DNA from 2 places in the Peribacillus sp. YIM B13482 genome. Region 2 is predicted to be linked to the other one. Evidence: a T-box and tRNA genes for the amino acid it is inferred to sense, from the RefSeq annotation. Region 2 holds a T-box; the other holds one or more tRNA genes.
What was found. A T-box is a leader RNA that pairs with one kind of tRNA and senses whether it is charged. The one in region 2 lies ahead of glyQ (glycine--tRNA ligase subunit alpha), so its partner is inferred to be a tRNA-Gly.

Region 1 (15,356 bases), on a different contig from region 2:
ATTGTATTGAAGCCGCTGAAACTGTATACTGATTTTTTAAACAATTGGGAGGTGAACGCCTTGAATCTCGGTACGTTAATGAAAAAAGAGGTCAATATCCTTGCTCTGATGTTGTTAACAGTCCCATTAGCTGGTGAATTGAGTTTTTATCCTTTAAATGAAACGTTTCGGATAAGTTTTGGTCCGCCTGCACTTTTCTTCTTTTTACTATTATTACAGAAAACACCTGCTATTTTATCGGGTGCCTTGACAGGAACGATGGTTGTGTTATTTCGTATCCTAATAGACTTTTTCACAAATGATAATTTTCACTGGGCGTCCACTTTTCAAGAACAGTATCCCAGTTTTTTCTTTTATTTCACCTATTCCTTTCTTTTTTCTTTAGTGAAAATCAACCGCTTTCAAAACCGGTCTTTGATTATTGGATTTATTGGCCTCATTATCGAAATATTATCCGACACTGCAGAATTAATCATTCAATATTTTGTATTAGAAACAACAATTACGTTAGGTTCATTAAATGAGATGATCGTGATCGCATTCGGACACAGTTTTATCGTTTTAAGCTTTTTTAATATGATGAAACTTTATGAGGCACAATCAAGAGAAAGGCAAATCAGAAAACAAAATGAACACATGCTGATGCTCATTTCCAATTTATATGAGGAAACGATTCATTTAAGAAAAACATTAAAAAATGCAGAGAATATAACAAAGGAATCGTATGATTTGTATCGCGATTTAAAAGAACGGGAAAAACGGGAAAAGCAACCCCATGTTCTTACACAGCAATATAGTCAAAGAGCATTGCGCATTGCGGGTGAAATGCATGAAGTTAAGAAAGATAATCAACGAATTTTTGCTGGTCTCTCTAAATTGATTTCTAATGAGAGTTTTAAGGATTATATGGAAGCTGCTGAACTTATTCGATTAATTATCCGAATTAATGAAAAATATGCCTTATCACTTGGAAAGGATATTCAATTTGAATACTCTTTAGATGGAAACACCGATTCACATTATCATGTATATACCGTATTATCTCTTTTCAATAATTTAGTCGCAAATGCAGTGGAGGCAATTAAAGAAAAGGGAATCATTAGTTTAAGTTTGAGTGAACTTTGCGATAATGTAGAATTTAAAGTTGCTGATAATGGTCCTGGGATCCCTAAAAAATATCAGACCGTTATATTTAAACCTGGATTCACTTCAAAATATGATCATTTCGGGACCCCTTCAACAGGGATTGGACTCTCATATGTTAAAGAAGTTGTGAAAGAACTGGGAGGGGATATCCTATTTGAGAGTAAGATTGACGGCGCTGTTTTTTCTATAAAGTTACCAATCCATAAGTTGATACAGAAAGGATGATTCCATGCGTTTTTTTATAACAGATGATGATTGTGCTATACGTTCGAACTTAAGCCAAATTATAGAGAACGAAGATTTAGGAGAAGTGGTAGAGGAAGCGGAAGATGGCAGTCAATTAGAAGGACATATTTTGAATTTAAAACAAATTGATATATTATTTATTGATTTATTAATGCCCATCCGGGATGGCATTGAGACACTTCGTCATATAAAAAGTACATTTAATGGAAAAATAATAATGATTTCACAGGTTGAATCAAAAGAGCTGATTGGTGAGGCATACTCACTCGGAATCGATTATTATATTACTAAACCAATTAATCGCATTGAAATATTAACAGTTATCCGAAAGGTCATGGAACGTATTCATTTAGAAAGATCGATCACTAATATCCAAGCCTCTTTAAATAGTGTATTGAATTTTGAACAGCCAAAGGCTGATAAATCAAATAATTTTAATGAAAAAAGCATAAAAGAGGTGGGCGAATTTTTATTATCGGAATTAGGGGTTGTGGGAGAAAATGGGGCAAAGGATTTAATTGAAATGCTTCAGTATTTATTCATGTATGAACGGACATTTACTTTTGAACAGCATTTCCCGACTCTTAAAGATATCTTTGAAGAAATTACAAAAAAAAAGCTCGGAGCATCAGCTGCGCAAGTTGATATTAATCGAGAAATGAAAGCTGCCGAACAGCGAATACGCAGAACGATCAACCATTCGTTAAATCATTTTGCTTCGCTCGGTTTAACGGATTTTTCAAATCCAAAGTTTGAAAATTACGCTTCTAAATTTTTTGATTTCACAGTCGTTCGCCAAAAGATGAAAGAACTGCAAAATGATTCAACGATCGTCCTTACTCCTACCCGGGTAAATACAAAAAAATTCATTCAAGTATTTTTTTTCGAAGCGAAACGATTGAATCCAGAGGAAATAAATAGATATAGATAAATTCCATAATTAAAAATAAATAACTATGGAATTTTGTTTGATTCTACAAAAGGAAGTGCTCAAAAAAAGCGTAAAATCCCCTGAAAGATTTCAAGGGATTTTAGCAATGAACTCACTTCTTCAACAATAAATACATGAAATAAGGAGCACCGATCAATGCAACCATGATACCTGCAGGAATCCCCTCAGGTTCAACAATATTACGACCTATTGTATCGGCAAGCAACAATAGCCATCCACCGATTAAAATGGCAACTGGAATGAATAATTGATTTCGAGGTCCCACCAAAGATTTTGCTATATGGGGGGCCATGAGTCCAATGAATGCAATTCCGCCTGTAACAGAAACGGCAGCCGCAGCCAGTGCGACAGCTGTGATTAGCAATACGATCCGTTCCTTTTCAATCGATACGCCCACTCCAATTGCGATTGGTTCACTTAAACCAAGCAGATTCAAACGGTTTGCTTTATATAAAGTGAATGGAATGAGGATGATTAACCATGGAAGAATAGCCCAAATGAAGGGCCAATCCGTACCCCATATATTTCCCGCCAACCATTTTGCAATGAAATCGACTTTTGCCCGTTCCGCTGATGAAATGAGGACAATCATCAAGCCTGAAAGCGCCATTGAAAATCCTACGCCAATCAAAACTAACCGAACAGGTTCAAGGCCAGCCCTTTTCTTAAATGAGAGTATATATATTAAACAGGCCGCCAGTAACGCGCCTATAAAAGCGACAAGTGGGATCATGTAAACAAACGAACCTGTATCAATCGGGAAAAACAAAAAGAAAGCGGCAATGGCAACACCAGCTCCTGAGTTGATTCCGATGATTCCGGGATCGGCTAAATCATTACGTGTGATTCCCTGTAAAATGGCTCCCGACAGTGCAAGGGCCATGCCTGCTAAAAGGGTAATGATGATCCGCGGTAATCGGACAGAATATAAAATGAATTCCTCTTTAAACGTCCCTTGCCCGAAAAGCGTTGGAATCAGTCGCCCTAAAGAAAGATTCGAATACCCCGAACATGTCCCAATAATGATCGTTATGATTATGAGTGCGAATAATGCACCTAATATCCATCGCTGTTTTTTGATTAAAGCTGACTGGATCATGAAAATGATTTACCTCCTTTACGCACGATTAGGAGGAAGAAAGGTAAACCTATCATCGCAACAACCGCTACCACAGGTGTTTCATATGGAGAATTTATTGTCCGGCCTATCGTATCGGCAAGAAGCATGAAAGTGGCGCCTGAAATCGCTGACATAGGCAGGATGAATCGATAATCCGTACCAACGATTGCCCTAACCATATGGGGGACCATTAACCCGATGAATACCATATTCCCAACAAGAGCAACGGCAGCACCAGCTAGGAGAATGATGACTACGAAGAGGACCGCCTTTATTTATGTTGTCTTTTGACCTAATCCTAACGCCACTTCTTCACTTAAGCTAAGTATTGTGAGCTGTCTAGAAAAGATAAAGGAGATCAGGATGCCTATTACAATAACTGGGACGATTACACGGAGCTGCCCCTATGATGTTCCGATATTCCCGCCTGCAGTCCACATCGAAACATCCTTTGATACCTTGAAATAAATACCGACCCCTTCCGAAACGGCAAATAGGAATGCAGAGACTGCAGCACCAGCCAATACGATCCGTAAAGGAGAAAATCCTCCCTTTTTCATCGCACCTATGCCGAAAACCATGGTAGCCCCCACTGCGGATCCAATAAAACACGCAGTCATTATCCCTAAGTTATTAGCTGAAGGAATAAATGCCAAAGTTATGGCGAGACCTGCATTGGCACCTGCCGTCAATCCAAGCAACCCTGGATCAGCAAGTGGATTTCTAGTCATTCCCTGCATGATGGCACCAGAAACGGCAAGTGCCGCACCAACAAAGATTGCACCCACTTCACGGACCGGATTTCCCGAATGATGGAAATCTTATCACCGGTAGCATTTGATGTCAGTGCTTGCCAGACATCTTTGACGGTAGCATCTGCCGCACCAAATGCCATCGAAATAAAGAACATGCCCATGGATGCAGCAATCCCGATGATCAGTTTATATATAAATGGGATGAAACGTTTATTCTCATTAGTCATCTGTCTCTCATCTCTTTATTTATAGAATAAAAGGAGAGGTATTTGAATCCCTCTCCTCGCTGTATTATTTACCTAGAAAACTTTTGGAAAAGAAGTCTATTTGGTAATCTAATGTTATTGGATCATTGAAGTAAAATTCTTTCGCATTAGCTTCAAATAGTTGATTGTTTTTAACAGCAGGAATGTTTTTATACGTATCTGTTTATTGGAATGAATTATCCTCATCTTTATTATTACTCAAAATCACATAATCACCGGCATAGTCTGCCAGAACTTCTAAAGATAAAGCAAAGTAACCATCTTTCAACGCCACTTCTTTTACTTTTTCAGGCATGGCCAAATTCATTTCTTGATAAAGGATTTCCGTTCCACGTCCCCAATTATCACCAAATACATAGAACTGTTTGTCAAACTTTTCAAATACGGAAACGGTAGTATCTTCACCGATTTTAGCTTTTATGTCTTCACCGGTTGTTTTTGCACGTTTTTTGAAATCATCCACCCAAGCCTGGGCTTCTTTTTCTTTATTCAAAAGCTTACCAATTTCTATGTGCTGCGTTAAATAGTCCACTTTTCCGTATGTATACGTAACGGTTGGAGCAATTTCACTTAATTTATCGACATTTTTAATCGTTGATAAACCAATGATTAAATCCGGATTCAACTCCATGATCTTTTCCAGGTTTTCGTCCGTCACTTCTTCGACATCCTTTAGTTCTTTAAAGTTCGGGTTCATTTTAGACCAGGAATCTACCCCTACAAGGTTAACATCCAAAGCCATTACGTTACCTGCGAAAGTAGATAGTACTACAACGCGCTTTGGATCTGCAGGAACTTCAACAGGGCCGTTTTCAGATTGGTAAGTGATTGTACCTGATTTTTCCTTTTTGGAAGTGGAGCCTTTTTCTTTTTTGGTCGACTCGTTACCACAAGCACTAATAATTAACACTAACAGCAGTATAAACGGGATCATTATCTTTTTCATTTGATGTCAAATCTCCTTTTAATAAATTGTAGGTGCTGCACATTGGTTTGTTCGTTCGTTGATTTCGTCCGATTACCGCATCAATATGGAATACTTCCTTAAGCACATCATGAGTGATGACTTCTTCACAATCTCCTGCTTTGACTATTTCCCCTTCTTTTAAGGCAATGATATAGTCGGCAAAGCCAGCAGCTTGGTTTAAATCATGAAGGACCATGACAATCGTACGTCCCTGTTCTACATTCAGCCTCTGTAATAGTTCTAAAACCTCTAGTTGATGCGCCATATCCAAATAGGTGGTCGGCTCATCGAGGAAGATGATTTCCGTTTCCTGGGCAAGGGCCATGGCAATCCAAACACGCTGGCGCTGGCCACCTGAAAGAGCATCCACCGGACGGAACTTAAAGTCTTTCATGCCGGTCACTTCAAGTGCCCAATCAATCACATCATAGTCCTTTTGGGTCAGACGCCCAAAACCTTTTTGATAGGGAAAGCGCCCATATGATACGAGCTCGCCAACTGTCAAACCACTTGCACTCTCGGGTGGCTGCGGAAGTATGGCCATTTTTCTTGCAAGGATCTTAGTGCTTTCTTTTGAGATATTCACCCCATCTAAAATAACCGTACCTGATTGGTTTGGAATGATCCGGGTGATCGCTTTCAAAAGTGTGGATTTCCCACATCCATTTGAACCGATGATCGTTGTGATTTTTTTATCTGGAATTTCCACACTGAGATCTTTTACAATTAAATGTTCATCGTACCCAATATTTAAATTCTCTGTATATAGGCGAACCATTTTTTAACCTCCATTTACTGAAAAATAGGTAAGTAAAGACTCAATTGAAAATGATTATCATTACCAATACTTTAATCCTATAATTCTATCTAAATATATTGTCAATAGTTAGTTCATGGGTATATAAGAAGACAACCTTTTAGAACTTTCGCCTGAAAAGTTTTACCAATTGATAAATGAAAACAGTGAAGATCCCGGAAATAATTCCGGGATCTTCACTGTTTGGCGCATGCTCAGGATTTTGAAAGGATGTCCCTTAAGTCATCAATCAATGTTTCTTAAATCCTTGCTTCTCCACGTAATCTTTCATGTACAGCCTGCTTTTTTTTCCAAGCATGCCAGCCATTTGCTCGGTCCAGGTGTCTTTTCGTTTACCTTTAGTCCGGCTTTCGTAATAACTGGAAATCGTTTCATTGTACTCTTCAAGTTGTCCGATGAACTCCTGCTTATCCTCCTGATATCCATTTTCATGATAGATATTGGACTTCGGCAAACGGGGCTTTTTATCCGAACGGTTTTTCGGATATCCAACCACTAAAGCGAATAATGGAATAACCCGGTGCGGTATATTCAAAACCTCAGACACTTCCGGGAGATTATTGCGTATCCCGCCGATATAGCAAATGCCAAGTTCCATCGATTCTGCGGCCAATGCTGCATTTTGAGCCGCCAGAGCAGCGTCAATACAGGCAACCATGAATTTCTCCGTACTTTCAATCGATTCAGTCAGGTCCATGTTTTCCATTTCGGAAACCATATCCTGACGATATAAATCGGCGCAAAAGACGAATAGATGTCCATTCTTCTCTACATAAGATTGTGGTCCGGCAAGTTCAGCAAGCTTGGCTTTCTTTTCCGGATCGGTTATCCCTATGATTGAATACGCTTGAATATAACTTGAAGTCGATGCAGCCTGGGCGCATTCCACAATCGTATTGATTTGCTCCTCAGACAATGGCTTGTCCTCAAAAGAACGAATGGAACGGTGATCTAAAATCTTCTCAATTATTTTATTCAAAGCTCTCACCCCTATTGAATATGTAAAGTGAAAAATCCATCATCGGGGCTGTAATTCCCCCGATGACAGTAAGCCAGTGATGACACTCAACCTTTTGTTTTCAAATCCAATTCACGGTAATTTTGCTGTCTCAATGCTTCATAAATCAAGATGGCAGCCGTGTTCGACAGATTAAGGGAACGTACTTTATCCGTCATTGGAATCCGAAGGCACCGATCCATATTTTCTTGGATCAGCTCTTTCGGGAGACCCGTCGTTTCACGGCCAAAAATGAAGTATATCTCACTGTCTTGATCACTGTAATCGAAGCTGGAATGCGGCTGCTCGCCGAATTTCGTTAAGTAATAAAATTCACCGCCGGCATTCTTTTCGTAAAACTCTTCTAACGAATCATAATAATGGATCTTTACATTCTCCCAGTAATCGAGCCCAGCCCGTTTGAGCTGTTTGTCATCCGTTGAGAAACCAAGCGGGCGAATGAGATGCAAAGACGTATCCGTCCCTGCACACGTTCTTGCAATATTGCCTGTATTTGCTGGAATCTGTGGTTGATATAAAACTACATGTATTGCCACTTCATATTCACCTCTAGTTTGAACTTCACCTTAATTATAGCATTAAACAAAAAAGACTAAAAACCAATCACCCTCCATCCAAAATCACAAAGAATTTATAAACGATGTTCGGTGTATATCTAGTCGAATCCTCATACGTCCAATACCGGTGACGGCTATTCATCGTATGGGCATTCACAAGCGGCATCCCATCCTGATCCTTCGCGGTTACAATCAAGTTATGATCAAACCGTCCGTCCCCTTCAAAATCTATACAGAGGATATCACCCAAATTCAATTCCTCTGCCGTCTCCACCTGCTTTGTCCTGATGGCATTCCCGGATTTTAGCAGATGATATAAAGAATGTGCCGTCGTCCAAGTGTAACTCCAGCTTTTTCCTCTTATCCACCAGCCCTTACTTTTGTTTGGCGCCCCCCACATCGGAATTCCTCCCGCATGTAGACATTGTGAAATGAAATTCGTACAATCATCAGTGAATTTATGATACCTTGGATTGAATTCATTCCACCAACGCTCGGCATATTGGACGGCCTTCATCCGCTCATACTTATATGCAAGACGATTTGCGCCGGGATCACATTTTGGCTGTGCCTCTTCCGTTTCAAAGCTGGGAACCAACTCACATTCATCCACTATATACCCATTTCGAAATCGAGCTTCCCTTTCTTCCATTTCTTCTTCAATATAAAATGAATCCTCCTTTTTCAATAAATATTGCAGGTGCACTTGATAAGTCAGGACTGTATCCATGTCTTCCTTTCTCTTCGAATGAACCTTGCCTGCTGCATTCACCCGAACAATTTCCGCTGCACGGTTCCTCATCAATTCCTTTTTCAGATGTAATTTCCTTTCACTCCGTTCCTGATTATCGGAAGTATAAAACTCCACTCTTTCTTGTAAAAGGCGTTGCAATTGTTCCCTCAAGTTCATGCCCTCCTTCTTACCATCTATGCTAATGTGTATGTGCGAAGGGGATTAAAATGCACCTGACGATTTCCTCCCGCCTTTTTACGATTTTAAAGGGCAATCCAAACAACCCTCACATTCATAAATTTTAAAGTCACGTGTGATGTCTTTCCGTATGGGTCGATTACAGTATGGCTTTTTTTATACTGAATTATAATCAAAGTAATATTGGGGAAAATATAAGAATGAATACACAATTTTCTAACCTGTTTAGACCAGATTGGAGACGGAAATTTTGAGCTTTATTGAAGTGTTAAGTAGGGTAGTTGCTGCTTTTGTGGTTTTACTATTGATGACTCGAATTATGGGAAAAAAGCAAGTAAGTCAGTTGACTTACTTTAACTATATTACAGGTATCACTATCGGCGCGGTGGCTGCTTCCATCACAATCGATACAAGTATTGATTTGGTTGACGCCTTCGTTAGTTTAATCGGTTGGTCCGTACTTACTATTCTTGTAAGCTTCATTAATTTAAAATCTCCAAAAGCTCGTATAATACTTGACGGCGAACCTACAATTGTAATCAAAGATGGAAAAATCCTAGAGAAAGCGTTGAAAGGGGAAAAATTAAACATGGATGACCTTAGCATGCTATTGCGAGAACAAAGCATATTCTCCATGCAAGAGGTAAACTATGCCGTTTTAGAACCAAATGGTCAATTGTCTGTCTTAAAAAAAGTGGATAGCCCGAGTGTTTCCAAAAAGGATATTACTTATGTGAAACCATTATACATACCTACAGAAATTATTGTGGATGGAAAAATCGTTCCTCATAATTTAAGTAAACTGAGTTTAAACCAAAGCTGGTTGGAAACGCAATTACAGCAGTTTGGTGTATGCCTAAAAGATGTATTTTATGCTGAAATACAAAGTGATGGCACTTTGTATATAGATAAAAGACAAGATGACCAGTTTCCTCCACGTTAAGAGGAAAAGGGGGAGCTCAAGTCATTTAAATTTGGACAGTTATGCTTTTAGAGCTAAGGATTTGCTGATTATTAACAGCCCAATAATCTCTCTTTTTAGGTACCCGCAGGTATATATATAAACAAATATTTTCACCATAAGGAATAGAGTAGCAACTAGTTATTCAGAATGGCAAGTGTCCAAAAGAAGTGGTGCTGCAGCTCATCTTAAGTATGAATTTGTAGATGCCGTAACAAATATACCCGTATAACAACAATCTTATTACGGGGATGTAAGTACTGCTGATAGTCGATACTGGTTTTATCTTCTGTTCAATAATGTATTTACTACAAAAAACTACTACTTAGTGGTTACAAATTGGGAGCTATCCGGTTAACTTTAGTGGTAATGTCTATAACTAGAAAAAAGAGAAAGAAGCTGTCCCAAAAGTCATTTACGACTTTTAGGACAGCCACTACATCTTAAATATCATTTTGTTTCCAAGGTAAACTGCAGTCCCTTTTCAATTTCCGCCAGTACCTCTTCATCCGTTTCCTTCATTCGTGCTTCTTCCAGAACGGAAACGGACTGCCCCCGGCCAATTTTCCCAACCGCCCAGGCCGCCGTTCCCCGTATGACGGGCCGCGGATCATCCTTCATGACCTGGATCAGTTCGGGCAATGCCGTTTCGTCTTTGAAGTGGGCCAATGCTAAAATGGCATTTCTTTGGATTGGTTTTTTACCGCGCCAAGAGCCAGATACATGGCCGTATGTCTCCTTGAAGTCCCGATTTGAAATCGTAAGCAGAGGTTTCAACAGCGGTTTCGCTAACTCGGGGTCGGGTTCCATTTCTTCATGAAAATGAAAATCCATTCCTTTGTTTTTCGGACAAACGGTCTGGCATGTATCACACCCATACAAACGATTGCCAATTTTCGTCCTGAACTCATCCGGCAGGAAACCCTTTGTCTGGGTTAAGAATGCAATACAACGCTTGGAATTTAGCTGGCCACCCTGAACGAGCGCACCTGTCGGGCAAACATCGACACATTTATTGCATGTCCCGCATTGATCTTCCATCGGTTGATCCGGTTCAAATGGCAGGTTGGTAATCATGTCTCCCAAGTATACAAAAGACCCGAATTCCGGAGTGATGATCATACTGTTTTTTGCACTCCAGCCAATTCCTGCACGCTCAGCCACTGCCCTATCTGACAATTCGCCCGTATCTACCATTGACTTCACCACTGCCCCTGGCACTTTATCTTTAATGAAACCCTCAAGTAACTGCAATTTATTACGGAGAACGGTATGATAATCCGTTCCCCAAGAAGCCCGGCAAAAGATCCCTCGCCGCTCACCTTTTGTGCTTTGCGGAGCATCCTTCAATTTTGACGGATAAGCAAGTGCAATCGAAATGATGGATTGCGGTTTTTCGAATATCAATTCAGGCCTGACCCTTTTTTCTATATCGCCTTCTTCAAACCCTGACTGATAATCCAGTTCCTGTTGACGTATCAGGCGAGCTTTCAATTCGGCAAAAGCCGTGGCCGATGTAAAACCGATTTTATCTATGCCGATCTCTTTACTATATAAAATCACTTCTTGCTTGAATGCATTCATATCCATATTAATCACCTACGTTCATTCAGTATTCCGATCGAAGCTTGTATCCATTTCAAACCATTGCTATCTATGATAAACTAATTGCAATCATTTTTGGAGGTGAAACGCTTGGAAATTACCGTATCAGCTAATCTTAGCAGTAAAATCCCCCAATTCAAAGTTGGGATCATTACATATGAAAACATCGAAGTAGGTCCCTCCCCGCAAATGGTGAAAGGGAGACTTCAACTATTTCAGGAAGCTCTTTTCTTCGACCTTGAAGAAAAGGAATTGACCGACTTTTCCGGCATTAAAGTGTGGCGGGAGACTTTCAAGGCTGCAGGGACCAACCCGTCACGGTATCGCCCCTCCGTTGAAGCCCTGTACCGCCGCGTAAAAAAACAGAATTACTTGACACCCATCCATTCAGCCATAGATTTGAATAACTTCTTCTCCCTATTATATGAAGTTCCGATCGGCATTTATGATGCGGAAAAGGTATCAGGAGACATCTTGATTAAGATTGGCGAGGGGACGGATGGTTATGACGGTTTGAACGGCCGCTTGAATTCCATGGAAAATATGATTACATCAGCCGATCATGAGGGCGCATTCGGAAGCCCATACGTTGATTCAGAACGCACGAAAGTCACCGAAGAAACAAAGAAAGCCATCCAAATCATTTATTTACAACCCAATACTCCAATCACAGAAGCACATCAACTAACAAAATCCTTGATGGACATGTTCCTTGAAATCCACGGTGGTGAAGGGACTTACTCGATTGTAGAAGGCTAATCAAAATTGAACGGAAATAAACCCTTTCCACAATCGGAAGGGGTCTTTTCGTAAACTTTCCAAACTTTTAAAATAAATTACATTCCCATCGATCCATCCCTTCAGCTCATTCAACCCCTTCCCAAATTTCCGCCCCCATAAAATGCAGGTAATTTGGACAATAAAAAAATCCCACTGTAAACAGTAGAATTCTTGTAATAATATTTAAACGCAAAGCTTCGTTCTCCAGGTAACGAAACCCTACGTTATGAGTATGTATTGGAGCGGGTGAAGGGAATCGAACCCTCATCATCAGCTTGGAAGGCTGAGGTTTTACCACTAAACTACACCCGCATGTCCTTGTAGAACTTTGTCGAATTACCAATCAACAAAATTAATTATATAGTTTAATGTGAAAAAATGCAATAGTTCTTTTAAAAAAATTTAATAATTAATGTATTGTAACGTTAATATATTCATTCATTCTAGTAGAGATGTTAAAAAGTCCCCTGATTCAGAGAACTTTTTCATCCTTTATGATGATTTAAGACCAAATGACTTCCATTAACCGCGGATAAACCTGCTGTGCCGTTTCAAGCAGCATGATTAACTTCCTGAACGCCAGATCCGGTACGATATCCCCCTCAATGGAGTATGAATACCGAATGGAAATGGTTCCATTTTCTTCATACAGCTTGGAATACCTAAAATTAGCATTATATTCATTCAACAGTGTATGTACATCCTGTTTCTTTTCAGGATTCTTCAATTCGGCGACATTAAAGCAAAATAAGTCCGCCACATTTTCATCTTGATTGAAAGCAAATACTAAAAGAACCTTCCACCCGTCCTTTAACTTTTGTTCAGCTCTAAAAAAGGTGGTGCCATCTTCATTCAACTCATTCATATAGATTTTCTCACTAGTTAAAAAATCACGAAATTCAGCAACGTTTGACATGGTTCATCACCTTTCTGTTTGTAAGTACATTTTATAATGAAAACTGGCATTTTTACAGACTTTTCTATAATCCTACCAATTTCATCCTATTAACAGAGGCGAAGAAATCCTTTTTTAATTGAATGGGAGTCAAATATGAACTCCCTTATTAGAATCAATAGATTGATTCGCCAGTTGCTTCCCCGCAAAACTGAAGTGCTTCTTGAAGGTCCAAAATCTCCTGGCGAATTTTTGAATATCCTTCAATTTCAGGCACTTCTTTATTAGTATGTGATCGACCTTTATCTGCCGCTATCGCCATGGTTTCGAAAACATACAGCATTTGTGCGAGCTCCCGCTCTGAAAGGACTGGCCGTTCAGGCCAGCTAGCATTTAGATAATAGCCCAACTGTTCTATCGAAAATATAACGGGCCAAAAAGATTCCAGTCTAGCCTTGTTTTTGAATATCTCACCAAGGGATGCATTGTAAACCGTTAATAGATTCACCATATTTGTTTGCATTTTGTTCCTTTCGCTGCTTTCATCAATTGCAAGGTCATTATCTTTCTCAGAGAACGCCATCAATAATAACTGCCCCTGGCTTCGAATCGTTTTGGCCATCAAATGATTGAGAAGACTGGATGCAGAACGACTGCCGAGTAACAGCGCCCCAATAAGACCTATCAAGCTTCCAACGACGATATCGGTTATTCTTACAGTCGCAAAAAAACTGAAATCATAGCTTTGAGATGAATATTCCGCCATGATTAATGCTGAAGGAGTAAAAAACATCGCTGCCAATCCATAATTCCGAACGATGAAAAGCTCTGTAATGAATGTCAACAGTAAAATGATCAAAACGATGATGAACTCGTTATGAACGGCTGCTAGAATTAAACTTGCTATCAGGAGTCCGATGACCGTCCCGAAAGTCCTTTGGACCGCCCGATGGAATGTGGCGATTATGGTCGAACCCGACATAACGGCCGCACAGGATAAGGGAATCCAGTACGAACGGTTAAAATCGGCGGAATAGGCGATGATGGCGGCAATGGTAAGGATTGTTCCATATCGAACGGAAGAGAGAAAGACAATTGAATTCTTATCGAACGCCCCAAGAAAAATGGTTTTTAAAGAAGGCTTTGAGATGGTTGCTGCTTGATCGATTTTCTGGACAGGTTCATTCATGATGGCATCTGCATTATAAATCTTCATGAATAACTCTTCCACCTCTTCAGTCATTTGGTCAGGTTGAAGGATCTTTTTTTCATTCTTTGTTTTAGATGCAATGGAACCGGTAAGGGCACGAACGGATTGACCTAATTCTGGCGGCAGTACGATATTTTTGTTCAAGGAAATTTCCAGAACCTCCAAGAATATGGCATTCGCATGTTCATTCAGTAGGAACAACCGCTTTAACTCATCTGGGCTTCGCCTGTTTGAAAACCCGGCTAACAGTGTATCTTCAGCCTGTTTCATCGCCAATACCGTTCCCTGTCTTGCTTTATTGTATTTCTCGGTTCCCATGGAATCAAAGAATGCCCCCAATTCTCTGTACACCTTTTCCACCGCAAGCGATTCTGGTCCATGAGGGTTGAAAAACCACCCTAACATACAGATTATCCAAGATAGTGTCCCACCCATTAAAACGAGGCCCCCACGCAACGGAGCCAGACTTTGATCAACGGGCATACCTGTCGCAAGCGCAAAGCTCAAGACGAAGAATACCGCCGAAGGACCGGTAATCTTTAATGCACCAAATATAAAAAAAATACTTGCCCCGATGATCCCCATCATTATGGCTGTTCCCAATTGGTATGGAGCCAAAAGCGTCCCTAATACAACAGATAAAGCAAGACCCACCATCACAAAGAAAATCTTTATAGCTCTTTGGTGATACGGTTGGTTAAAAACGTATAAATAAGTGAAACCTCCGATCCCTGCCAGTAAACCGTACGCTAAATTTCCGAATAATAAGCCAATAAAAACAGGTAAGGCAGCAGCTATGCCTGCGCTTAGTGCTTTTATCCAAGGAAATGGATTCTTCTTTATTTCAAAAGCCTGTTTAAATGTCGTATGTATCGCATCTGATTTCAGAGATTCGGAAGGGTGCTTATTTTCACTCATTTTCAATTTATCCTTTCATTAATGATTCTATTGACTCTGCAGTGAAAGCTACTGATAAGATGACTGCTAATAATTAATATCCTTCATATGGATAAAAAGATACCACTAAAGGTAAAAGCAAAGTAGATTGGAACGGGTGTGCGAGACTCCTGCGGGAAAAGCGCGTCCAGGGAGACCCCGCAGGCGCAAAGGCACCTAGGACGGATTGCCTG
Region 2 (15,356 bases):
GGCTGTTGGTCCATCGCTTTTTTCAAGTGTTATTGTTTATCATACTTGGTTTGTTTGCGTATGGGTTAATGTTCTCCAACGTCAAGCCGGAAAAGGTCGAGGTAGAGCTTTTTAAGCCTTCGGAACAAACAATCCGTTCAACGAAGACTGTGGAAGATACCTATAAGACCGAACAAGAAAAAGAAGAGATTTCAAAACAGGTGGCTGATGTATATTCATTAAAAAAAGAATATGCCAAAAATAAAGTCGATCTGATTTCATCCATCTTCGATTCAGCGATTGAGGTGAATAAAGAAACGGACCCCGATAAAGAGCATGATGATGATGGTAAAGAAAATAAAAAAGGGACCATAAAGACGGATGCTCAAAAAGTTTCCATATTAAAAGAAAAATTGACCGATGAAGTCAATAAAAATATTGAGGAATCCGTTTTCCTTGCTTTAGTCCAGGCGGATGAAGATGAGTTGAAAATAGCGAAAGATTCAACCATTACTGCCGTGAATAATGTGATGAGCTCCCGCATCGCTGCCAGTGACGTCGAAAATGCCAAGAAAAAGGTTGTAGAGGAATTGGGCTATATGAGCATTAATAGCGATATGAAGAAAGCTTCCAATTCCCTAGCGCGCACGGCAATCATTCAGAATGTGTTTTTCGATAAGGATAAAACCGAGGAACAGCGACGGAAAGCGGTCGAAAGCGTGGAGCCAATCAGAATCCTCCAGGGACAGATCATCGTAGAAGAGAACCAGTTAGTGGACAGGGATGTATATAGGCAGCTTGAACTGGCAGGCTTTTTAAATACGGAGTCTACCATTTACCCGTATATCGGCCTGCTGCTATTCATATTTCTGACTTTTGCCGCTTTTTATTACTTTTTCTACTTTTCCATTTCCAAAAAGGATAACAAGTACAATCAGTTATTGATCTTCAGTCTTGTCTTTATCCTTTCAATGGCTACCATGAAAACGGTCAGCATTCTGGCAGACCTGAAAAACTCGAATTTGGAATACATTTTCCCGGGTGCCATGGCGGCGATGCTCATCAAGATATTATTGAACGATAAGTTAGCGGTAGCCATGATCATATTGTTAGGTTCATATGGTACGATTATATTTAATGGTGATACGCCTGGTAATCTGGATTTCTCGATGGGGCTTTATATCATTTTCGGGGGATTGACGGCAATCATCATTTTATCGCGGCCCAATTTCAAATCAAAGGTTCTGGTTGCAGGGCTACTATTGTCTTTAATCAATATGGCATTCGTATTTTCGCTTATCTTCATCATGGACGGCCATTATACTAGAATGGAGTATTTATATTATGCTGTTGCTGCGATAGGTTCTGGAGTTGGTTCAGCTGTTTTGACCATGGGCCTTTTACCGTTTTTCGAGGCTGGTTTCGGGATCTTATCATCTATTAAGCTTATCGAGCTTTCGAATCCCAATCATCCGTTACTGCGGAAGATCTTGATTGAGGCTCCGGGGACTTATCATCACAGTGTAATGGTCGCCAATTTGGCAGAATCGGCTTGTGAAGCCATTGGGTCTAATGGATTGCTGGCAAGGGTCGGCAGTTATTATCATGATATCGGTAAAACGAAACGGCCGCACTTCTTCATCGAAAATCAGATGAACGTGGAGAACCCGCATGATCGGCTGCCGCCTGAAACGAGCAGGGATATCATCATCGCTCATGCCGTAGATGGCGGTGAGATGCTGCGAAGCCACAAATTCCCGAAAGAGATAGTGGATATTGCAGAGCAGCATCATGGGACAACTTTATTGAAATTTTTCTACCATAAGGCAAAAAAACAGGATGATGCCACACTGGAATCGGCTTACCGGTATCCCGGGCCGAGGGCGATAATGAAGGAAGTAGCTGTCATAGGCATTGCCGATAGTGTGGAAGCTGCAGTCAGATCGATGCAGCACCCAACCCCAGAGAAAATTGAAGAACTGGTAAGTTTCATCATTCAGGACAGGATTCAAGATGGTCAATTTGATGAATGTGACATTACTATGAGAGAATTGAGTATCGTGAAGCATTCCTTATGTGAATCGCTTAATGGTATCTTCCACTCCAGGATTGAATATCCGGAGGCGGATAAATTAGGACAGAAGGTGAAAGAATGATTTTAGCTATCGATTTAATGGATGAAACGAACGAAGTAACGGAAGAAGCTCAGCGACTTGTTGAAAGCATTCTGCAATTTGCGGCTAAAAAAGAAAACATTGAAAAAGATACCGAGCTATCAGTTACATTTGTAGACAATGAGAGAATTCGGGAAATCAATAAAGAATATCGTCATAAAGATTCAGTAACCGATGTCATTTCTTTTGCACTTGAAGAAATGGGGGAAGATGAAGTGGAAATTGTCGGGGGGGAAATGCCCCGCATATTAGGCGATATTATCATTTCCATTGAACGCACGAAAGAGCAGGCTGAAGAATATGGGCATTCTTTCGATCGTGAACTTGGATTTTTAGCACTGCATGGCTTTCTTCATTTATTAGGTTTCGACCACATGAATGAAGAAGATGAAAAAGAGATGTTTACGAAACAAAAGGAGATCTTGGAAGAATATGGACTTTCAAGAGAAGGGTAAAAAAAGGTATCCATTATTAAAAAGTTTCTCTTTTGCCTGTCAGGGAATTTTGGAGGCTGTTCGAACGGAACGCAACATTAAGATTCATTTCGCGTTAACGGCAATCATCGTTTTCTTTGGCTGGTATTTCTCATTGAATGGGATGGAATGGCTTTTCATTTTGGCGGCCATAGCCGGTACGATTACGTTAGAGCTCGTTAATTCAGCGATTGAAAGGGTAGTTGATCTGGTGACGGATCAAATCCATCCCCTTGCCAAGCAGGCAAAAGATATTGCAGCCGGCGCAGTATTCATATATGCTATATTCTCCATAATAGTTGGATTGATTATCTTTTTGCCTAAGTTTGGCCTGTAGGTTGCCAAATGGTACTCAATTTGAAAGGAAGATGTGAATTGAATACGAATGAATTGATTGAGGAAGCTAAAAAAGCTAGAGAAAAAGCTTATGTACCTTATTCCAAATTTAAAGTGGGGGCAGCCCTTTTGACCACTGATGGGAAGGTCTATCATGGTTGTAATATAGAAAATGCTGCGTACAGCATGTGTAATTGTGCCGAAAGGACCGCTTTATTCAGCGCTTATGCCCATAACGATAAAAAGTTCACTAAACTTGCAGTCGTGGCAGATACCGATGGTCCTGTTTCTCCATGCGGGGCGTGCAGGCAGGTTATTTCAGAACTGTGCGACCAGGATATGCCGGTTGTTTTGACCAACTTAAATGGGGATATAAAAGAACTAACAGTACAGGAATTGCTTCCAGGAGCTTTTTCACCGGAGGATTTAAATGGATAAATTATTTGATGATACACAAGTAAAAGGTTACAAATCAGGTTTCATTTCGATAATTGGACGACCTAATGTTGGAAAGAGTACATTTCTGAATCGGGTCATCGGTCAAAAGATCGCGATTATGAGTGATAAACCCCAAACTACAAGAAATAAGGTTCAAGGCGTACTTACGCAAAACGATTCACAAATGATTTTCATTGATACACCCGGCATTCATAAACCAAAGCATAAGCTTGGGGATTTCATGATGAAAGTGGCAACGAATACATTGAAAGAAGTCGATTTGATTCTCTTCATGATCAATGCGACTGAAGGATACGGACGCGGTGACGAGTTTATCATCGAAAAACTTCAAACCGTAAAAACTCCTGTTTTCCTGGTTGTAAACAAAATAGATGCGATGCATCCAGATGATTTACTTCCAATCATTGAAAAATACCAACAGCTTTACCCTTTTGCGGCAGTCGTTCCGATTTCTGCACTTGAAGGAAATAACGTCGATACATTGCTTGAACAAATCAAGGAACACCTACCTGAAGGTCCCCAGTTTTATCCAGCTGACCAAGTGACCGACCATCCGGAACGTTTTATCATTTCCGAATTGGTCCGCGAGAAGGTATTGCACCTGACGCGTGAGGAAATTCCGCATTCAGTGGCTGTTGTCATCGATTCAATTAAAAAAATGGATAACAGTGATACCATTAATGTCATGGCGACGATCGTTGTCGAGCGTGATTCACAAAAAGGCATCGTCATCGGAAAGCAAGGGAAAATGCTTAAAGAAGTCGGTAGCCGTGCCAGAGTGGACATCGAAAACTTATTGGGCTCGAAAGTTTTCTTGGAACTTTGGGTAAAGGTACAGAAGGATTGGCGTAACAAAGCCAGCCAGCTTCGCGATTATGGTTTCAATGAGAGCGAGTATTAATTAACAAAATTTACGAGTCATGAAAGTTTGGAAAACGGTCAAGCTAATCATATGGTCGGATATTCATATTGCTAGTTAAAAATGAAAGGTGGGCTTTATATGTTGGATTTTACCTGGGAATTATTTAGTGAAACAGGTAATGTGGACACCTATTTGCTTTTTAAGGAGATAGAAGTCGAAAGACAGGAAAGACCCTTGGTATTGAAAGATGAGCTAGCAGAAATTGATTTTCCTGTTTCATAGGTTAGTCTTGGCGAACATGGGTGGTGTCTTGGTATGCTCCAAAAATGTGAGGGCATTGTCATAAGGCGAACTGCATATGGAGAAAATAACAAAATCATTACTATATATACCCGAGAGCTAGGAAAAATTGGTGTTATGGCTAGAGGAGCCAGTAAACCTAATAGCAGGCTTGCTGCCGTCACACAGCTTTTTTGCTCCGGGTATTTCCTTGTAACCACTTCAACCGGACTCGGAAGTCTTCAGCAAGGCGAAATGGTCGATTCACTCCGTTACATACGGGAGGATCTTTTTGCGACTGCTTATGCTTCTTATATTGTTGAGTTGCTTGATAAAAGCGTCGATGATAAAAAACCGAATCCATATTTGTATGAATTGCTTTTGCAAACCTTGCATTACATAAACGAAGAATATGACGCAGAGGTTTTGAAATTCATTTTTGAAATGAAGATGCTGCCCGTCAATGGGATTAACCCAGTGCTGAATCAATGTGCTGTTTGTGGCGAAACGGAAGGGGAATTCGCCTTCTCGCTTCGGGAAGCGGGCTTTATTTGTCATCGCTGTCTCGGGAAGGATCCCTATCATTTTAAAATTTCACCTGCAGCCGTCAAATTGCTGAGGATATTTTATTATTTCGATTTATCAAGGCTAGGAAACATTTCCGTCAAGCCTGAAACGAAAAAGGAAATCCAAAAAATAATAGATGCTTATTATGAGGAATATTCCGGTCTCCATTTGAAATCAAAAAAGTTCCTAAAACAGATTGATACGATGAAAGATATGTTTTAAGATCTACCCTATTGACATTCCATGCTAGTTTGTATAAAATTCTAATCATCAAAATAAGAAGATTGCGTTGATGGAAAAGAGTATCTGTCATTCTCCATAAAAAGCGAACCCGGGACGGTGGAAGCCGGGATATGGATTTACAGGGAAGGGCGTTTCCGGAGCATGTTGCTTTGAAAAGAGGCCGTTTTATAAACGGCAATTAGGGTGGAACCGCGGGTATACTCTCGTCCCTATGCATTTCGCATAGGGACGGGAGTTTTTTGTTTGCCTGTTAAAGGATTCCGATCCTTAATTTTTAAAGAGCCGTTTAAATAACCTGGAGGTGTACGATGAATATTCAAAATATGATTTTAACGTTACAAAAGCATTGGTCTGAACAAGGCTGCATATTAATGAATGCTTATGATGTAGAAAAAGGGGCAGGAACGATGAGCCCATACACATTCCTGAGAGCCATTGGACCTGAGCCTTGGAGTGTTGCTTACGTGGAGCCATCCCGCCGTCCGGCTGACGGTCGTTATGGCGAGAACCCTAATCGACTGTATCAGCATCATCAGTTCCAAGTGATCATGAAGCCGTCGCCTGACAATATCCAAGATTTATATTTGGATTCATTGCGCGCTTTAGGGATTAATCCGCTAGAGCATGATATTCGTTTTGTGGAGGACAATTGGGAAAACCCATCACTAGGGTGTGCTGGTCTCGGTTGGGAAGTATGGCTTGATGGAATGGAAATCACGCAATTTACATATTTCCAACAAGTGGGCGGCCTTGAATGTAAGCCGGTTTCCGTGGAGATTACATACGGGATCGAACGTCTCGCCTCTTACATTCAAGATAAGGAAAACGTATTTGACCTGGAATGGACAGAAGGATTCACGGTCCGGGATATATTTGGACAGCCGGAATACGAACATTCAAAATATACGTTTGAAACATCCGACCTAGATATGCTGTTTCAACTTTTCACGATGTATGAAAAGGAAGCGCATCGCCAAATGGAAGAAGGGCTTGTGCATCCTGCCTATGATTATGTTTTGAAATGTTCACATACGTTTAACCTTTTGGATGCCAAAGGTGCCATCTCGGTGACGGAAAGAACGGGATATATTGCCCGCTGCCGTAACCTAGCGCGTAAGGTCGCTAAAACCTTCTATGAAGAGCGGGAAAAATTAGGCTTCCCGATTCTGAAAGTGAAAGGGGAGAATACAAATGAGCAAGCGTGATTTGTTATTGGAAATTGGATTGGAAGAGCTGCCAGCACGTTTTGTGACAGCATCCATGAAACAGCTGTCAGATAAAGTGCAGAAATGGCTAATGGAAAAAGCGATTGAATTCGGAGAAGTTGAAGCGTTTTCCACACCAAGACGTTTGGCCATATTGGTGAAAGACGTGGAAGAATCACAAAAGGATATTGAAGAAGAAGCAAAAGGACCGGCTAAGAAAATAGCTTTGGACAGCGAAGGCAATTGGTCTAAAGCCGCATTGGGATTTGTCAGGGGCCAAGGCATGACTTCAGAGGATATTTATTTTAAAGAACTCAAGGGTGTGGAATATGCCCATGTGAATAAATTCATAAAAGGACAGCCGACTGTACAGCTGTTATCTGAGCTTGCTGAAATCATCAGCGGCATGACGTTCCCGAAAAACATGCGTTGGGCCAATCAAGAGCTCCGCTTCGTCCGTCCGATTAAATGGCTGATTGCCTTATTCGGAAATGAAGTGGTGCCATTTAGCATCGCTGGTGTCGAGACGGCCCGTGAAACAAAGGGACATCGTTTCTTGGGCGATAGCGCAATCATCGAGCAGCCGGCACGGTACGAAGAAACGTTAAAAGAACAATTTGTAATGGCGGATCCGGATAAACGCAGACAAGTTATTCTAGATCAGATTAAAGGGCTAGAGCAGGAAAAGGGCTGGATCATCCCAGTCGATGAAGAACTGCTTGAAGAAGTCAATAATTTGGTGGAGTATCCAACGGTGTTATTTGGACACTTCGAAGAAGAATTCCTTGAGCTTCCTCCAGAGGTCCTGATCACTTCAATGAAGGAGCACCAACGTTATTTCCCTGTCAAAGATCAGGACGGCAAGCTACTTGCTTTCTTTGTAACCGTGCGTAATGGTGATGATCGCCATTTGGATAAGGTTTCTAAAGGAAATGAAAAAGTATTGCGTGCACGCCTATCGGATGCAGCATTCTTCTATAAAGAAGATCAGAAAAAAGAGATTTCAGCTGCTTTGAAAAAGCTGGACAGCATCGTTTATCATGAAGAAATTGGTACATTGGCCGAGAAAACTGCCAGAGTAACTGCAGTTACCGGAGTCCTTGCGGATGCCTTGAATTTAAAGGCGGAAAAAGAAATGGCCCTTCGTGCAGCGGAAATTGCCAAGTTCGATTTGGTGAGCCATATGGTTTATGAATTCCCTGAATTGCAAGGGTATATGGGTGAGAAATATGCACTCCTAAAAGGAGAAACCAAGGAAGTGGCCGCAGCTATCAATGAACACTATATGCCGAGGCATGCGGATGACAATGTTCCGCCTTCTGTTATTGGAGCGGTTGTTAGTTTAGCTGAAAAAATTGATACTTTGTCTTCATTCTTCGCTATTGGCGTCATTCCGACAGGTTCCCAGGATCCATACGCACTAAGAAGGCAGGCGAGCGGTGTCGTCCAAATTCTAGCGGAGAAGAAATGGAATATCTCTTTAGAGGAGCTTATTGTTATAGGTCTTAAAGGTCTAGAATCAAAAGGTATCTTAAAACGTGATCTTGAGGATGTTAAATCTGATATGTTCACATTCTTTAAAGCGCGTGTCAAACACCTGCTGCAAGAACAGCAAATCCGTTACGATTTGATTGACGCAGTTCTGGTCAATGAGATCGGTTATATCCACTCCATCGTGGAACGTGCACACGTCTTGGATGCGAAAAAAGACGAAGCAGGATTTAAAGAAAGTCTGGAAGCTTTAAGCCGCGTCATGAACATTGCCGTGAAATGTGACAATAAAGTGACAGTCGATCCAACTTTCTTTGAAAATGATCAAGAAAAAGCGCTATACGAAAAATATCAAAATATAGCAATTCGTTATACTGAATCTAAAGATGAGAATGAGCGGTTTGAACAGCTTGTTTCGCTCCAATCGGAAATAGAATCATATTTCGAGAATACAATGGTCATGGCAGACGATGAAGCAATCCGCAGTAACCGTTTATCTCTTATGAAGGAAATCAGTGATTTGGTTGCAGGTTTTGCTGCCATGAATAAAATCATCCTTACATAATTGAAAGGGTGTATGGAAATCGGAAACACTTTAAACAAGGGTTTCCGATTTCTATAAAAAGATAAATGGTCAATAAATAGGACAAACATGCCCTTATTAAATAATTTAGTATATAATTATTAAATGAATGACTTTTGTTACTTTACTCTGCGAAAGCAGTGGGGTGGTGATTATAATCCAACTGAATAAGCGTCAGGAACAGATTTTACAAATTGTAAAAGAAAACGGACCGATTACTGGAGAGCATATTGCCGATAGATTGAACCTTACTAGGGCGACTCTTCGTCCAGATCTAGCCATATTGACGATGGCAGGTTTTCTTGATGCCAGGCCGCGGGTCGGGTATTTCTATACAGGCAGGTCAGGAACACAGCTTTTGACCGACAGCCTTAACCATCTTTATGTACGAGACTACCAATCGATCCCGGTCGTTGTTGACGAGGGCATTTCCGTATATGATGCGATCGTCATGATGTTTTTAGAAGATGTCGGGACAATGTTCGTTGTCGATAAGCATGCATTGCTTGTTGGTGTCTTATCAAGGAAAGACTTGTTGCGTGCGAGTATTGGGAAACAAGAGCTTAACTCCATTCCAGTCAATATCATCATGACTAGGATGCCCAATATTACAATGTGTTCAAAAGAAGACCTTTTGATTGATGTTGCCAAAAAATTGATTGATAAGCAAATCGACTCATTACCGGTCGTCAAAGACACAGAAAAAGGCTATGAAGTAATTGGAAGAATTACAAAAACCAATATTACGAAAGCATTCGTAGCTTTGGCTGATGAAGGCTATTAGGGGGCTTGCAAAAGGAATGACGGAGAATATGAACGGTTCTATTATATATGTTGTATCGGATTCAGTAGGGGAAACAGCGGAATTGGTTACAAAAGCAGCTGCAAGCCAGTTCTCGGGATCTGCTTTTTCCATAAAGCGAATTCCGTACATTGAAGATGAACAAAACGTGGATGAAGTGATTTCACTGGCTAAATTAGATGGGGCGATCATTGCTTATACCCTTGTGAAGCCAGCTATTAGAGCGTATATGAAAGCACAGGTCGAAAAAGAAAACCTGTCTGCTTATGACATTTTAGGGCCGCTTATGGACATCCTTCAGGAAAGGGCACCAAAAGGGCCTCTTAATGAACCTGGTCTTGTAAGAAAGCTGGATGATGATTATTTCAAGCGTGTGGAAGCCATTGAATTTGCAGTGAAATATGATGATGGACGTGATCCCCGAGGCATTTTACGTGCTGATATCGTCCTTGTAGGTGTTTCACGCACTTCAAAAACACCGTTATCACAGTATTTAGCCCACAAACGCTATAAAGTGGCGAATGTACCTTTAGTGCCTGAGGTGGAACCCCCAGAAGAGCTGTTTTTGGTGCCGCCTGAAAAATGCATTGGTTTAAAGATCAGTCCGGAAAAGCTGAACCATATTCGCAAAGAACGATTAAAGTCACTCGGGCTCAATGATCATGCGATTTACGCAAATGTGGAGCGAATAAAAGAAGAATTGACATACTTTGATAAAATCATATCAAGGCTGAACTGTCCAATTATTGATGTAACCAATAAAGCTGTTGAAGAAACAGCCAATTTGATCATCAATATCCTTCAAAACAAAAATCGTTGATCCATATAATCAAGGCAAACCAAAATGTGAGCTTGACACTTTAAGTGTCAGCTCACATTTTAATGCCAAGGTCAATAAAGGGAATATCAAGAATGAATTGAAAATAAATACATATAATTCCTCTTCTTTTCCAAATGCAAATTCATTGATTTGCATGAAAATAAAATCGGAATTTAAATGTTGGCATCTTCTAATCAAATAGACTATAATAAAAAATTGTGAGAAAAAAGTAATCTTAAGGTTTAGACTTAATTAATAAGGAATAAACTAAAGGTTAATGAGATGTCAAGGTTTTTATCATAAAAATAATTCGACATGTTCCGTATAATTCAAAATGGGTGGGCCTTATTCAAGGGAAAAGTGGCGCTTTCACTTAAGAAGGCTGGTATTCCTTGAAGAATAAATGTTGGCTTCTTTAGAGGGAACTCTATGAACCAATGCTGAAAATTCACTATATCTTCATAAAGTTTAGGGGAGAAAAAGGATTATGCAGAAAGATGTAGAATTAGAAGGTATGAATAATAAACCTACCATACACGTCGATGCCGATGCATGCCCGGTGAAAGACGAGATCCTTCATTGTGCAGGATTGCACGATGTTGAAGTCTGTTTTGTTGCATCATATAAAAATATGATGAATAACCCTGAAGGTAAATGGGTATATGTCGATGCAGACAAAGAAGCGGCAGATCTTTATATAGTAAACTCAGTAAAAAAGGGTGATATTGTCGTTACTGCAGATATTGGTTTGGCTGGGACCTTGCTTCCTAAAAGCGTTTATGTTCTTTCGCCTAGGGGAAAAGAATACACCGAAGAGAATATTTTCATGCTATTGGATATGCGTTATCAGTCGGCGAAACTCCGCAGGCAGGGTAAACATACGAAAGGGCCGAAAGCATTCACAAAGGAAGACCGTACATGTTTTACAAATAAACTTTTGAAAACTTTGTCGAACTTTGCAGGGAATTAGGAAACAGTATCGAATTAGAAACTATCACCAGTATTGCAAGGTGGAAAAATGATAAATGGCCGTATAGAAGATGAAAAAATTAACCAAATTCGCGAAGCTGTTGACATTGTTGATTTAATTGGTGAGTATGTCCAGCTGAAGAAGCAAGGGCGCAATTATTTTGGCCTTTGTCCTTTTCATGGTGAAAACTCGCCCTCGTTTTCCGTTTCAGCGGAAAAGCAAATCTTTCACTGTTTTGGTTGTGGGGCAGGCGGGAATATTTTTACCTTCTTAATGGATATAGAAGGCTACAACTTTGTGGAGTCTGCAAAAGTTTTAGCTGAAAAAGGAAATGTTCCTTTGGATGTTGAAATTAATAAGGATTCCAAGCGTTCTAACATGCCTGCAGGCTCTCAGCAAATGGTTGAAGCCCATGACCTGCTGCGAAAGTTTTATCATCATCTCCTCGTTAACACGAAGGAGGGCCAGGATGCTCTCGAATATTTACTTAAACGAGGGTTCACTGAAGAGACGATAGAAAAGTTCCAAATTGGCTACTCTTTGGATTCATGGGACTTCGTATCCAAGTTTCTTTTAAAACGTGGGTTTCCAGCAGAATACATGGAGCAGGCAGGGCTTATTATTTACAGGGAAAAAGACGAGTCATATTTTGACCGTTTCAGAAATAGAGTCATGTTTCCAATTATGGATCATCAAGGAAATACGATTGCGTTTTCAGGGAGAGCGATGGGGGACGATGAGCCCAAATATTTGAATAGTCCTGAAACGCCAATCTTTAATAAAAGTAAAACTTTATATAATTTCCATCATGCAAGACCGCACATACGAAAGAAAGAACAAGTAGTCATTTTTGAAGGCTTTGCCGATTGTATTTCAGCTGTTCGTGCAGGTGTAGAAAATTCAGTCGCTACAATGGGGACTGCCCTGACGGAACAGCATATCCAGCTTTTAAAAAGAAATACTGACCAGATACTTATTTGCTACGATTCGGACTCTGCGGGATTGAACGCAGCCAATCGTGCAGTTAATATGCTACAGGACCATGACTTTTCCGTGAAAGTCGCTCACATGCCTGATAACTTGGACCCCGATGACTACATAAAGGAATTCGGTGAAAAAAGCTTTGTTTCTGAAGTAATAGGGGACAGTTTAACCTACATGGCATTCAAAATGCATTATTTGCGTCGAGGGAAAAATGTAAATAATGAAGGAGATCGAATTCAATATATCGAAGAAGTCCTTAAAGAAATTTCGCGATTGCCCAATGCAGTGGAGAGGGATCATTATCTCCGGCAGTTATCCTCTGAATTTTCCCTATCATTGGATGCGCTGGAACAGCAGCAGCGACAGGTGTTCTTTACGGAACGCAAGAAGGGGGCACTGCCGCAGCCTGCAGCCCAAAAGAAAATGGCCCTGCAATATGAGCATAAGTTAAAGCCTGCTCATCATAATGCTGAAACGAAGTTGATTGCCCATATGCTAAAAAGCAGGGATATGACTTTTAAAATTCAGCAGCTGCTTGGGCAAACGGTCTTTCATGTAGACGAACATCAGGCAATCATCACCTATTTATATGCGTTCTATGAAGATGGACACGAACCGGATACAAGCTTTTTCCTTACTTATTTACCGGATCCAAACTTGAGAAGGATCGTTTCGGAAATAGAAATGATGTCAGTGAATGAGGAAGTTACCGATAAAGAACTGACCGATTGTATAAATCAAGTGTTGAAATATGAAAAGTTGTTAAAGATAAAAGAAAAACAAGTTGAAGAAAAAGATGCAGTTAGACGGAGTGATTATGTCGCTGCTGCACAAATTGCCATGGAAATCATTAAATTGCGTAAAATGTTGTAGTCGTTTAGGTGTAAGTCCTGGAAGGAGGGGAACTAATGGCTGAAAAACCAGCACGTTCCAAACAAGTTGATAATGAATTTAGCCTTGAACAGGTTAAAGAAAAATTAATAGAGCTAGGTAAAAAACGAGGCTCTTTGACTTTAGAAAAAATCGCTGAAATGATTGGCGGTTTTGAGTTAGATTCCGATCAAATGGATGAGTTCTATGAGGTGTTAGCAGAAAACGGCGTCGAGATACTCACGGATGGTGAGGAAGACGAAGATGAAGATGATCCTGATGAGAAGAAACTTGCAAAAGAAGAGGAGTTTGACTTAAATGATTTAAGTGTTCCTCCTGGCGTTAAAATTAATGATCCAGTCCGTATGTACTTAAAGGAAATCGGACGGGTCGACCTTTTATCGGCAGAAGAGGAAATTTCTCTGGCGACGCGAATTGAGGATGGAGATGAAGAAGCGAAACGCCGATTGGCTGAAGCTAACCTTCGTCTTGTTGTCAGTATTGCCAAGCGCTATGTCGGACGCGGCATGCTTTTCCTTGATTTGATTCAGGAAGGTAATATGGGACTTATCAAAGCAGTAGAAAAATTTGATTACCGCAAGGGATTCAAATTCAGTACGTATGCAACATGGTGGATTCGCCAAGCCATAACCCGTGCCATTGCCGACCAAGCAAGAACGATCCGGATACCGGTGCATATGGTTGAAACCATCAATAAATTGATCCGTGTCCAACGACAGCTTCTTCAGGATTTAGGGCGTGAACCTTCTCCGGAAGAGATTGCAGAAGATATGGACTTAACTCCTGAAAAAGTACGTGAAATCTTGAAAATAGCTCAGGAGCCGGTTTCCCTGGAAACGCCAATAGGTGAAGAAGACGATTCCCATTTAGGTGATTTCATTGAAGATCAGGATGCTACTTCCCCATCAGAACATGCAGCATATGAACTTTTGAAAGAACAGCTTGAAGACGTATTGGATACACTTACTGACCGTGAGGAGAACGTCTTGAGACTCCGCTTTGGACTTGATGATGGACGCACTCGGACACTTGAAGAGGTAGGTAAGGTGTTTGGGGTCACCCGCGAGCGTATCCGTCAAATCGAAGCGAAGGCGTTACGAAAACTGAGACATCCAAGCCGCAGCAAACGCTTGAAAGATTTCTTGGAATAAAATATATTTTGCCCTTTACAGAGCCCTCTTTGAATGCCCAGCGTTCGGGAGCGGCTTTTTTTTTTGAAATTGGATGTAAAAAATTCCTTGTAAGAACAAAATTTAACCAGTTATCTATATAATGGAGATGGGTTTAACTCGATAACTGAGTTTCCACAACCTAAAAGAGCGGCAAAAAGCTGTTAAAAAGAAATGACCGGCATGAGGATGTGAAATTCATGGATGAGATGAGAAAGAAAATCATCATTCAAGAAATAAACTCCTGGAAGGAAAGTCGTATGCTTCCGGAGCAATATTGTGATTACCTGCTTGCATTATACTGTCAAGGCGAACTACCGCCTGCAAATTTGAATAAAACCTGGAGTGATAAGAAAGACATTCTTTCAGGACTGTTGATTGGAGCCCTTTTTGCATTTATTGTATTTTTGAATTATTTTACTGAAATACCCATAAGAATGCAAATGCTTGTGACAACAATTTCTATCATTGCCTTTGGACTGGCGGTCCGCCGCTTTATCGGTAGGAAAATAATTTTTCAGATGGCGTTGATGGGGCTGGCGTTATCACTGCTTTTATTAACAATCAGTTTGGCAGAATTCATGGCACCCGGCAAAGCGGGTATCCTTTATGTTTTCTTGTTCATAAATTGCGGACTCTGGATTTTAATGGGCAAAAAACTGAAGCTGCTCCATTTCTCCATAGCGAGAAGCCTAGGGGCTATAGTCATTGCTTACTTTTTAATAATATAATTCAAAGACATTTTACCGGTTTTAAATGGTGAATTTAGGGTATTATGAAATATATGTAAGAAGAAATGAAAATGTTTGGAAATATACATAAGTTTTTGACAATTTTAAGAAATTATATAATATCTTCTATTTTTGGGCTTTTACTTGAAACTCTTTTCAAGTAAAATAATATATAGTTGTTTGTATATAATATTAAATATGGTAAGTTTAGGTTCTACATAGGGGAGGAAATACTATGCGCAATCCAGTAATGCCTTTTATTATTATCATGGTTTTTGGTATTGGACTTATGTTTTTACTTTCGTTTAAAGGTTTGGGTGATGCCAAAGATCTTGCTA

Region 1: it encodes a tRNA-Gly, which carries the amino acid that the T-box ahead of glyQ (glycine--tRNA ligase subunit alpha) is inferred to sense. The anticodon was not compared.

What each region holds. Positions count from the first base shown of each region.
Region 1 is NZ_JBHZPF010000042.1:5,484-20,839, reverse strand. Features, by position in the region: gene ACFX4L_RS18175 (ATP-binding protein) at 52-1,371, shown strand; gene ACFX4L_RS18170 (response regulator) at 1,376-2,323, shown strand; gene ACFX4L_RS18165 (FecCD family ABC transporter permease) at 2,436-3,443, opposite strand; partial or broken gene ACFX4L_RS18160 (FecCD family ABC transporter permease) at 3,440-4,446, opposite strand; partial or broken gene ACFX4L_RS18155 (iron-hydroxamate ABC transporter substrate-binding protein) at 4,511-5,431, opposite strand; gene ACFX4L_RS18150 (ABC transporter ATP-binding protein) at 5,382-6,230, opposite strand; gene nfsA (oxygen-insensitive NADPH nitroreductase) at 6,499-7,248, opposite strand; gene trmL (tRNA (uridine(34)/cytosine(34)/5-carboxymethylaminomethyluridine(34)-2'-O)-methyltransferase TrmL) at 7,335-7,823, opposite strand; gene ACFX4L_RS18135 (amidase domain-containing protein) at 7,891-8,754, opposite strand; gene ACFX4L_RS18130 (DUF421 domain-containing protein) at 9,026-9,718, shown strand; gene queG (tRNA epoxyqueuosine(34) reductase QueG) at 10,187-11,326, opposite strand; gene ACFX4L_RS18120 (B3/B4 domain-containing protein) at 11,432-12,100, shown strand; tRNA gene ACFX4L_RS18115 (tRNA-Gly) at 12,360-12,433, opposite strand; gene ACFX4L_RS18110 (YbjN domain-containing protein) at 12,624-13,037, opposite strand; gene ACFX4L_RS18105 (FUSC family protein) at 13,192-15,144, opposite strand.
Region 2 is NZ_JBHZPF010000058.1:4,578-19,933, reverse strand. Features, by position in the region: gene ACFX4L_RS21290 (HD family phosphohydrolase) at 1-2,135, shown strand, start outside; gene ybeY (rRNA maturation RNase YbeY) at 2,132-2,608, shown strand; gene ACFX4L_RS21280 (diacylglycerol kinase family protein) at 2,586-2,963, shown strand; gene ACFX4L_RS21275 (cytidine deaminase) at 3,002-3,400, shown strand; gene era (GTPase Era) at 3,393-4,322, shown strand; gene ACFX4L_RS21265 (YqzL family protein) at 4,422-4,565, shown strand; gene recO (DNA repair protein RecO) at 4,599-5,351, shown strand; T-box leader at 5,410-5,586, shown strand; gene glyQ (glycine--tRNA ligase subunit alpha) at 5,681-6,577, shown strand; gene glyS (glycine--tRNA ligase subunit beta) at 6,564-8,633, shown strand; gene ccpN (transcriptional regulator CcpN) at 8,761-9,435, shown strand; gene ACFX4L_RS21240 (pyruvate, water dikinase regulatory protein) at 9,452-10,273, shown strand; gene ACFX4L_RS21235 (YaiI/YqxD family protein) at 10,788-11,243, shown strand; gene dnaG (DNA primase) at 11,295-13,100, shown strand; gene rpoD (RNA polymerase sigma factor RpoD) at 13,136-14,269, shown strand; gene ACFX4L_RS21220 (hypothetical protein) at 14,488-15,018, shown strand; gene cccA (cytochrome c550) at 15,254-15,356, shown strand, end outside.